DNA from 2 places in the Pseudonocardia sp. C8 genome. Region 1 is predicted to be linked to the other one. Evidence: riboswitches for the same ligand, from Rfam matches in the RefSeq annotation. Region 1 holds a riboswitch; the other holds the start of a gene.
The links. Region 1 has a riboswitch for thiamine pyrophosphate ahead of H7X46_RS10575 (ABC transporter substrate-binding protein). Riboswitches for the same ligand answer to the same signal wherever they lie in the genome.

Region 1 (4,693 bases):
CGCTCGCGGGCCTCCCGCCGGGGCACCCCGGCGACCTCCAGCCCGAGCGTGGTGTTGTCCAGCACGGACCGCCACGGGAACAGCAGGTCCTGCTGCGGCATCAGCCCGAACGGCGCCCCGCGCACGGCGGTGTCGTCGACCTCGACGGTGCCGCGCACGTCGGCCCCGTCGAGGATCCCGGCCAGCGCCCCGAACAGCGTCGACTTGCCGCACCCGGACGGCCCGACGATCGCGACGAACTCCCCGGCGACCACGTCCAGCGAGACACCCGACAGCACGTCGAGGTCGCCGTAGGACACCGACAGGTCCCGCACCGCCACCTTCACCGGTGATCACCCCGGTACCAGGGCGTGACCAGGCGTTGCACCAGGTAGGTGAGCCCGAACAGGGCCACCGAGAGCACCGCGGTCACCCCGACCGCGGCCAGCACCAGGTCGGTGCGGAACTGGTTCTTCTGCAGCTGCATGAAGATCCCCAGCCCGGCGCGGGCGCCGACGTACTCGGCGAAGATCGCCCCGGTGACCGCGTAGGTGATCGCGATCCGCAGCGCGGTGAAGAACGACGGCAGCGCGCCCGGCAGCCGCACGTAGCGGAACCGCTGCCAGCGGCTCGCGCCCATCGAGCGCAGCAGGGCGGTCGCCGACCGGTCGGTCGCGGCGAACCCCTCGATCAGCCCGACGGCGACCGGGAAGAACGTCACCAGCGCGATCACGAGGACCTTCGGCAGCAGCCCGAAGCCGAACCAGAGGATGAGCAGCGGGGCGATCGCCACCACCGGCAGGGTCTGCGAGGCCACCAGCAGCGGGGTCAGGGCGCGGCGCAGCCACGGCGAGAAGTCGACCGCGACCGCGATCGCCCAGGCCACGGCCAGCGACACGGTGAAGCCGATCGCCGTCACCTGGATCGTGGGCAGCGTGTTCGCCCACAACGCGGACCGGAACGCCCAGCCCTGCTCGACGACCCGCAACGGCGACGGCAGCACCTGCGGCCGGACACCGGTCAGCGTCACCGCGAGCTGCCAGGCGACCAGCAGCGCGGCGACGAGCAGGGCGGCGGGGGCGAGGCGGCGGGTCATGGCGCGAGCAGGTCGTTGGTGAACCACGTCGTGAAGTCGGGCTTCTGCCGGACCGGTTTCCCGTCCGGGCCGGCGACCGTGCCGGTGTCGTAGAGGAATCCGGAGAACCGGGCCCACTGCTCGGGGGTCTGGTGCCCGACCCTGCCCTGCGGGTCGCGCAGGAAGCTCCCGGCGAGCATCGCGGCGCCGCGGTCGACGAGCTCGTCGGAGGTGAACGCGCCCGGGTTGGCCTCCTTGAGCATCCGGGCGGCCGTGGCCGGGTCGTCGGCGGCGAGCCGGTAGCCGCGCTGCACGGCCTGGACGAACGCGCGCGACCGGTCGGGGTCGTTCTTCAGCACGGTGGAGTTGGCGATCAGCAGGACGTTGTAGGCGTCCGGGAAGCCGTAGTCGGTGTAGCGGAAGGTCTTGACCGGTTCGCCACGCAGCTGCGCCTCGATGCCCTCGACGTTGACGAACGGCTCGGTGAAGTCGGCCTGGCCGGCGTAGAGCGCCTCGTAGGCCGCGGTGTTGAGCACCTCGGTGCGGAACTCTCCGCGGCCGCCGTCGGCCTTGATCACGGCCTGCATCTTCGGGATCTCCCCCGGACCGCCGAACCCGGCGTACACCTTGCCGTCCAGATCGCGCGGGCTCCGGATGTCGTGCCGGTCGGCCTTCACCGCGATCTCGGTGGCCCAGTGCTGCAGGATCGCCATCACCGAGGTGATGTCGGCGCCTGCGGCCTTCGAGAACGTGAACGAGTCCTGGAAGCTGATCCCGAAGTCGGCGGCCCCGCTGGCGACCAGGGTGTCCGGCGAGGTCGCGTTGTAGGGCAGGAACTCGACGTTCAGCCCGGCCTCGCGGAAGTACCCGGCCTGCTGGGCGGCGAACAGGCCGATGTGGTTGGTGTTGGGCGTCCAGTCCAGCGCGACCCGGATCGGCGGCCCGCCGGGCTGCTGCGGCGCGGTCTCGCCGGCCGCGCAGCCGGACAGCGCCAGCAGCAGCGCGACGAGCAGGACGAACGGACGGGCACGTGACAGCACGAGGACGGGCCTCCCTACGCCGGTGTCAACCGGATCAGGTTCGAACGGTCGACGGCCGGTCCTGCCGCCCTCTCAGCCTCGGTGCGCGGGCTCCCGCGGTACGGGCGATCACTCTACGCGGGTGCGACCGCCCGGACCACTCCCCGTGGGTGACGGACAGTGATCGTGGTCGGCCGGTCGGCCCACGGCTCAGCCGGATCGTTATCCTCCGGACCCGAACGACGACGCTGCGTGACGGCACGTGAGGAAGGACGACATGGCGGTCTCCGGCCCCCGCGGGCGCTCCCCGTCCGACCCGACGGCCGCGCTCGTGCGCGTGGCGCTGCAGGCGGGGGCGACCCCGGTGGCGCACGTCGACGTCGCCGCCCTGCTGTCCGGGATCTGCGTGGCGCTCGTGCCGGCGGCCGGGGTGGCGGGCGCGACCCTGCTGCTGCGGGAGCCGGCCGACCCGCGCGACCCCGAGGGGCGGCGGGTGTTCGGGTCGGACACCGCGGCCACCCGGCTCGGCGAGCTGCAGCGCCGGGCGGACGCCGGTCCGGGGCCGGCTGCCGAGCGCGGCGACCGCGTGCTGCTCACCCCCGACCTCACCCGGTCCGGGCCGCCGGAGCTCGCCGCGGCGGCGGCCGGCTGCGGGCTGGTGCGGTCGCTCACGGTCCCGGTGCCGCTCGCCGGCCGCCCGGCGGGGGCGCTGCAGCTGCTGGCGCGCGCAGGGCCCGGTGGCGACCGGCTGACCGAGCACCTCGCCACCGGGCTGCGGCCGGTGGCGGCGGCACTGGCGGCCCGGATCGGCGACGTCCGCGAGCTGGCCCGGCTCGAGGCCGAGGTCGCCCGGGCGGCGGAGCGGGCCCAGGCCCGGGTGCCGGCGCCGCGGCTCCCGGAGGTGGAGCGCACCGGACCGATCCCGCACGTGCCGGCACCGCGGCGGGCCCGGCACCGCCGGCGGGATGCCTGAGGCCCGGCGGCCGAGGGCCGAAGCAGCAGCACTGAGGCCCGGCGGCCGAGGGCCGAAGCACGCAGCACCGACTCAGCGCCCGGGGTCCTCCCCAGCCGCCCGCTCCCCCTGCACCTGGACGTGTTCCTGCAGGTAGGACGACACGCGCTGGCGGCTGACGCCGAACAGCCTGCCGATCCCGGCGATCGTCTCGCCCTCATCGTGCAGCGCGACCGCCTCCTCCCGGCGGAACCGCCCGCCGACGGCGCCGAGGCCGTCGAGCGCGCGGGTCACGCTCTCCACGATCAGCGGCCGCTTCTCCCGCGGCACGATCTCCCGCCAGCCCAGCCCCTCGGCGCGCAGTGCCTGCAGTTCCCGCACCCGTTCCCGCGCGGACTCCAGGTCCGCGATCGACGCCTCCAGCTGGGCGCCCAGCGCGGCCAGTGCCGCGTCGGCGCCGCCGGGCGCCGCACGCGCACCGGCCGTCCGGTCGCCGTCCCCCGCCGTCGTCACGCCACGGAGCCTACGGGTCCCTCATCGCCGGTCCGGTGCGACGCGTACCGTGACAGCCGCAAGGGGGGTTGCGCCCCTGGAGGGGTCACTCGCGGCGCCGGTCGCGGATCGGGAGGAACGGATGGCGCGCTACGACGTCGTCATCGTCGGTGGCGGCTCGGCCGGCGCTGTGCTGGCGAACCGGCTCAGTGCCGATCCGGCCCGCCGCGTGCTCGTGCTGGAGGCCGGCCGGCCGGACCACCGCTGGGACCCGGTGATCCGGATGCCGGCCGCGTTGTCCCGGGCCTGGGGCAACCCGCGTTACGACTGGTGCTACACCACCGAGCCTGAGGCGGGCCTGGCCGGCCGACGGCTCGCCGTCCCGCGAGGGAAGGTGCTCGGCGGCAGCAGCAGCATCAACGGCATGGTCTACCAGCGCGGCCACCCCGGCGACTACGACCGGTGGGCCACCGGCGCGGGGCTGGCCGGCTGGAGCTCCGCGCACTGCCTGCCCTACTTCCGGCGCCTGGAACGGCGACTCTCCGAGCACCGCATCGCGTTCGACGCCGACGGCCACGGCCCCCAGATCCTCGAGCGGGCCCCGGCCGGCGGGCTGCTGAACGACGCCTTCCTCATCGCGGCCCGCCAGGCCGGGCACGCCGTGGTGGACAACGTCAACGGGCCGGTGCAGGAGGGTTTCTCCCGCACCGAGCGGACGATCTTCCGCGGCCGTCGGTACTCGGCCACCGACGCCTACCTGCATCCGGTGTCGACGTCCCGGCCGAACCTGCAGGTCCGGACCGGGGCCGCCGTGCGGGAGCTGTTGTTCGACGCCCGGGGCAGGCGGGTGACCGGGGTCCGGTTCCGCGCCGCGGACGGATCCACACACGACGTCGACGCGGGCGAGACGATCCTCTGCGCCGGTGCGATCGCCACCCCGCAGCTGCTGCAGGTGTCCGGGATCGGCGATCCGGCACACCTGGCCACGCTCGGGGTCGAGGTCCGCGCCGCGCTCGGCGGGGTCGGGGAGAACCTGCAGGACCATCTCGCGATCCACCTGCAGCACTCCTGCCTGCAGCCGGTCTCGCTGTCCACGCACCGACGCGTCCACCGACTGCCCGGTGCCGCCGCCCGGTGGGTCGTCTCGGGCACCGGCATCGGGGCGAGCAACCACTT
Region 2 (4,693 bases), 3.8 Mb from region 1:
GGCCCGCGGCCGTAAGCCGCGGGCGGTGCTGCTCGGGCTGGCGGGGGTGGTGGCCGCCGCCGGCATCGCCCTGCTCACCGGGCGGGCGTCGGACTTCTTCCTGGTCCAGATCGTGTCGAACGTCGGCAGCGCGGTCGCCTGGGCGATCTCGATCGTCGTACGGTGGCCGCTGCTCGGGGTGATCGTCGGGGGGCTGCTGGGGCAGCGGACCCGCTGGCGCCGGGACCCGGACCTGCTCCGCGGGTACCAGCGGGCGTCCTGGGCGTGGGTCGGTCAGTACCTGGTCCGGCTGAGCGTGTTCCTGCCGCTGTGGGCGGCCGATCAGGTCGTGCTGCTCGGGCTGGCGCGGACCGTCCTCAGCCCGGCGCTCGTGGGGCTGAGCGTGCTCGTGTCGTGGCCGTTGCTGCGCACGGCGCTGCCGGACGATCACCCGGGAATCCGTCACCCCCGGTGACGGGACCGGTCCGGGCTGCGACTAGAATCGTGATTTTACCGTGACCTCGATCGGGTGACGTGAAGGTCGTCACTTCCGGTGATCGTCTGATGCGTTTCGCGCCGCTCCGACGTTCTCACCCGTGGAACCGCCGCCCCACGATGCCACTGCAAGGAGCCATGCCACACCAGCGCCCCCCGGAGCCCAGCCGCGGTGATGTCGACCGGCGCGTTCCCGGACCCACCCGCCCCGTCCCACCGGCCACCGGTCGCCCGGTCGCGTCCCCGGACGCCCCCCAGGTCCCGCAGCCGCGCCGCGCCGCACCCGCCCGGCCCCCGCACGCCGGTCCCGGCGTCCCGCCGGCGACCCCGCCGGGCGGCCAGCGGCCGACCCGGGTGGTCCCCGGCCCGGGCGTCCCGCAGGGGACCCCGCCGGGCGGATACCCGCGGACCCGCGCGATGACCTCCGCGGCCGCGCCCACCGAGCTGAGCCCGGCCTCCGGTCCCGGTGGCCCGAACGGGCCGGTCGGAGCCGGCCCCGGAAAGGGATCCGACGCAGGGAAGGGGCCCGGCTCCGCCAAGGACGACGGCTCCGGCGAGACGACCTCGCTGAAGGCCGAGCTGAGCCCGACGAAGATCGCGGCCGGCGCCGGCGCCGCGGTCGTCACGGCGATCCTCGGCTCGTTCCTCGGCGCGGTCGGCACCGTCCTGGGCGCGGCGCTCGGCTCGATCGTCACCACGCTGGCCACCACGCTGTTCACCCGGTCGATCGAGGTGAGCAAGGACAAGGCGGTCGTGCTCAAGCAGAAGGCGGTCGCCCGCAAGGGCAAGGGCGTCGCCGAGGGGACCGTCGCCGCGGCCCGGCAGTCGGCCGGCCGCGGAGCCGCGGGCCCGACCGGTGAGGAGACCGTCCTGCTCGACCCGGCGCACGCGCCCGGCCGGCCGCGCACGGCCGCGGCGTCCGGTGCGGGACTCGGCGGGTTCCGGCGGGTCCGGGTCACCCGCCGGGCGATGATCGTGTCCGCGGTGCTCGGCGTCGTCACCTTCGGTGTCGCGATGTTCCTGATCACCGGCATCGAGGTCGTCAAGGGCTCGTCGCTGGCGGGCCACGGCTCCGGCACCTCGATCGGGAACGTCGTCCGCGGTGCGCCTCCGGCGGAGGCCCCCGACCGGGGCGGCGAGAACGGTGCCACCGACCCGTCGAGCTCGGAGAGCGCCACCTCGACCAGCGAGGCGCCGACCGGTACCTCGGAGCAGTCGACGAGCACGAGCCCGAGCACCGGCGAGTCGGCGCAGCCCGGCAGCGGCTCCGAGTCCGGGAGCAGCAGCGACCCGCTGCAGAACGGGCTCGACCGGATCGTCCCGAGCCAGGAACCGGACTCCGGTCAGCAGTCCGGGGAGGACGGCGGCGCCGCCCCCACCAACTGAGACGGCACGACGCGCGCGGCGCCGGTGGGCAACGGCCCACCGGCGCCGTCGTGTGTGCGGCCCGGAAGTGCGTGCGGAGGCCGGCCCCGACGGAACGGTCCCGACCCCGTTCATACGGGGCTCAGCGGGCGAGGCGGGCCTTCAGCCGGGCGGCAGCAGCCTGGGGGTCGTCGGCACCCGTGATGGCGCGGACGACGACGATCCGGGTCGCCCCGGCCTCGAGCACCGCGTCGAGGCGCTCCTCGTCGATCCCGCCGATCGCGAACCACGGCCGCTCCGGGGCCCGCCCGGCGACCGTGCGGACCAGGTCGAGGCCCGGCGCGGGGCGGCCCGGCTTGGTCGGTGTCGGCCAGCAGGGGCCCACGCAGAAGTAGTCGACGCCGTCCTCGCCGGCGGCGGCCAGGGTCTCGTCCGGGCTGTGCGAGGACCGGCCGACGAGCACGTCGTCGCCCACGATCCGGCGGGCCCAGGCCACCGGCAGGTCGTCCTGGCCGAGGTGCAGCACGTCGGCCCCGGCGGCCAGCGCGACGTCGGCCCGGTCGTTCACCGCGAGCAGCGCGCCGTGCCGGCGGCAGGCGTCGGCGAGCACGTCCAGCGCGGCCAGCTCGGCCCTCGCCTCGAGCGGCCCGTCCGGTCCGCCCTTGTCCCGGAGCTGGACGATGTCGACCCCGCCGGCGAGTGCGGCGTCGGCGAACGCGGCCAGGTCGCCCTGCTCGGTGCGGGCGTCGGTGCAGAGGTAGAGCCTCGCCTCCTGCAGGCGGGCGAGGCGGGTGGAGCGGGTATCGGTGTCGGACACGGCCCGCACGCTACGGCGTACGCTGGAGGTTCGTAGGTGAGAGCCACGGGAGCCCGGCGAACGGGCTGAGAGGGGACCTCGGAAGCGGTCCCGACCGTCGAACCTGATCCGGGTCATGCCGGCGCAGGGAGTGAGGTGGGCAGAACCATGACCAGGCGGCTGGCCGTCGCCGGAGCCGGTGCGATCGGGCTGTCCGTGGCCCGCGAGGCCGCGCACGCCGGATGGGCCGTGACCGTGTTCGACCCGGCCCCGGGCAGCGGTGCGTCCTGGGTCGCCGGCGGGATGCTGGCCCCGGTCACCGAGGCCTGGCCGGGCGAGGAGGACCTGCTGGCGCTCGGGCTGGACTCGGTGGCGCGCTGGCCGGAGTTCGCGGCCGCGCTGTCCGCCGAGGCGGGAACCGACGCCGGGCTGCACCCGGCGGGCACCGTGGTCGCGGCGACCGGCTCCGGTGACCGCGACGAGCTGACCGCGCTCGCCGGGTACCTGGAGTCGCTGGGCCGGCCGGTGCAGCGGCTCACCGGTCGCGAGCTGCGCCGGCTGGAGCCGGCCATCGGTCCGGACGTCCGCGGCGGCCTCTCGGTGCCCGGCGACCCCTCGGTGGACAACCGCCGGCTGCTGGCGGCGCTGCGGGCCGCGTGCGGGCGGGCCGGGGTGACGGTCGACGAGCGTGCGGTCGCCGCGGTGCGCGACGACGGCGCGCGGGTCACCGGGCTCCGGCTCGCCGACGGCACCGAGGTCGCGGCCGACGTGGTCGTGGTCGCGGCGGGGGCGCACTCGTCGTCGTTGCACCCGGTGCTGGAGGGCCTGGTCCGGCCGGTGAAGGGCGAGGTCCTGCGGCTCACCCGCCGGCCCGGTGCGCTGCCGCCGCCGGCCCGCACCGTCCGGGCGCTCGTCGACGGGCGCCCGGTGTACGCCGTCCCGCGGGTCCTGCCGGGGCACGGTGACCTCGTGGTCGGCGCGACGACGGCGGAGAACGGCTTCGACACCGACGTCACCGTGGGCGGGGTGCGCGACCTGCTCCGGGACGCCGAACGGATCCTGCCCGGGATCGCGGAGTACGCGCTGACCGAGTCGGCGGCCGGTCTGCGACCGGGCAGCCGAGACAATGTTCCCCTCATCGGCCGAATCGGGCCGGAGGGGCTGATCGCCGCGACCGGGCACGGCCGCAACGGCATGCTGCTCGTCCCGGTGACGGCGGCCGCGGTCGCCGCCGTGCTGCGCGACGCTGCCGTGCCCGATGCCGTGCGGGCCGCCGACCCGCGCCGCTTCACCTCGGTCGCGGCCGAGAGGAGCTGACGATGGTGATCCTGCTGAACGGCGAGAGCCGCGAGATCGAGGACGGGACCGACCTGGCCCGGGTCCTCACCGACGCCGGGCTGCCCGAGCGGGGCGTCGCCGTCGCCGTGGACGGCGAGGTCGTGCCCCGGGCGTCCTGGCCGGGGTACGTGCCGGCCGACGGCGCACGGGTCGAGGTGCTGACCGCGGTGCAGGGAGGATGACGATGGACAAGCTCGCGTTCGGCGACCACCTGTTCGACTCCCGGCTGGTGATGGGCACCGGGGGTGCCACCAACCTGGAGATCCTGGAGCGGGCGCTGGTCGCGTCCGGCACCGAGCTGACGACCGTGGCCCTGCGCCGGGTCGACGTCGTCGGCGGGACCGGGCTGCTGGACCTGCTGCGCCGGCTCGGGATCCGGGTGCTGCCCAACACCGCGGGCTGCCGGACCGCCGCCGAAGCCGTGCTGACCGCACGGATGGCCCGGGAGGCCCTCGAGACCGACCTGGTCAAGCTGGAGGTCGTCGCGGACGAGCGCACCCTGCTGCCCGACCCGATCGAGCTCCTCGACGCGGCCGAGCAGCTCGTCGAGGACGGCTTCACCGTGCTGCCCTACACCAACGACGACCCGGTGCTCGCCCGGAAGCTGGAGCAGGCCGGGTGCGCCGCCGTCATGCCGCTGGGGTCGCCGATCGGGACCGGGCTGGGCATCCGGAACCCGCACAACATCGAGATGATCGTCGAGGCGGCGGGCGTCCCGGT

Region 2: another riboswitch for thiamine pyrophosphate. It lies ahead of thiO (glycine oxidase ThiO); the one in region 1 lies ahead of H7X46_RS10575 (ABC transporter substrate-binding protein).

The regions. Positions count from the first base shown of each region.
Region 1 covers NZ_JACMTR010000002.1:2,111,880-2,116,572, reverse strand. Annotated here, with positions in the region: gene H7X46_RS10585 (ABC transporter ATP-binding protein) at 1-326, opposite strand, end outside; gene H7X46_RS10580 (ABC transporter permease) at 323-1,075, opposite strand; gene H7X46_RS10575 (ABC transporter substrate-binding protein) at 1,072-2,094, opposite strand; TPP riboswitch at 2,089-2,201, opposite strand; gene H7X46_RS10570 (hypothetical protein) at 2,351-3,046, shown strand; gene H7X46_RS10565 (hypothetical protein) at 3,119-3,538, opposite strand; gene H7X46_RS10560 (choline dehydrogenase) at 3,660-4,693, shown strand, end outside.
Region 2 covers NZ_JACMTR010000002.1:5,956,322-5,961,014, forward strand. Annotated here, with positions in the region: gene H7X46_RS28325 (DUF3159 domain-containing protein) at 1-454, shown strand, start outside; gene H7X46_RS28330 (hypothetical protein) at 613-1,860, shown strand; gene thiE (thiamine phosphate synthase) at 1,982-2,665, opposite strand; TPP riboswitch at 2,701-2,787, shown strand; gene thiO (glycine oxidase ThiO) at 2,804-3,952, shown strand; gene thiS (sulfur carrier protein ThiS) at 3,955-4,155, shown strand; gene H7X46_RS28350 (thiazole synthase) at 4,158-4,693, shown strand, end outside.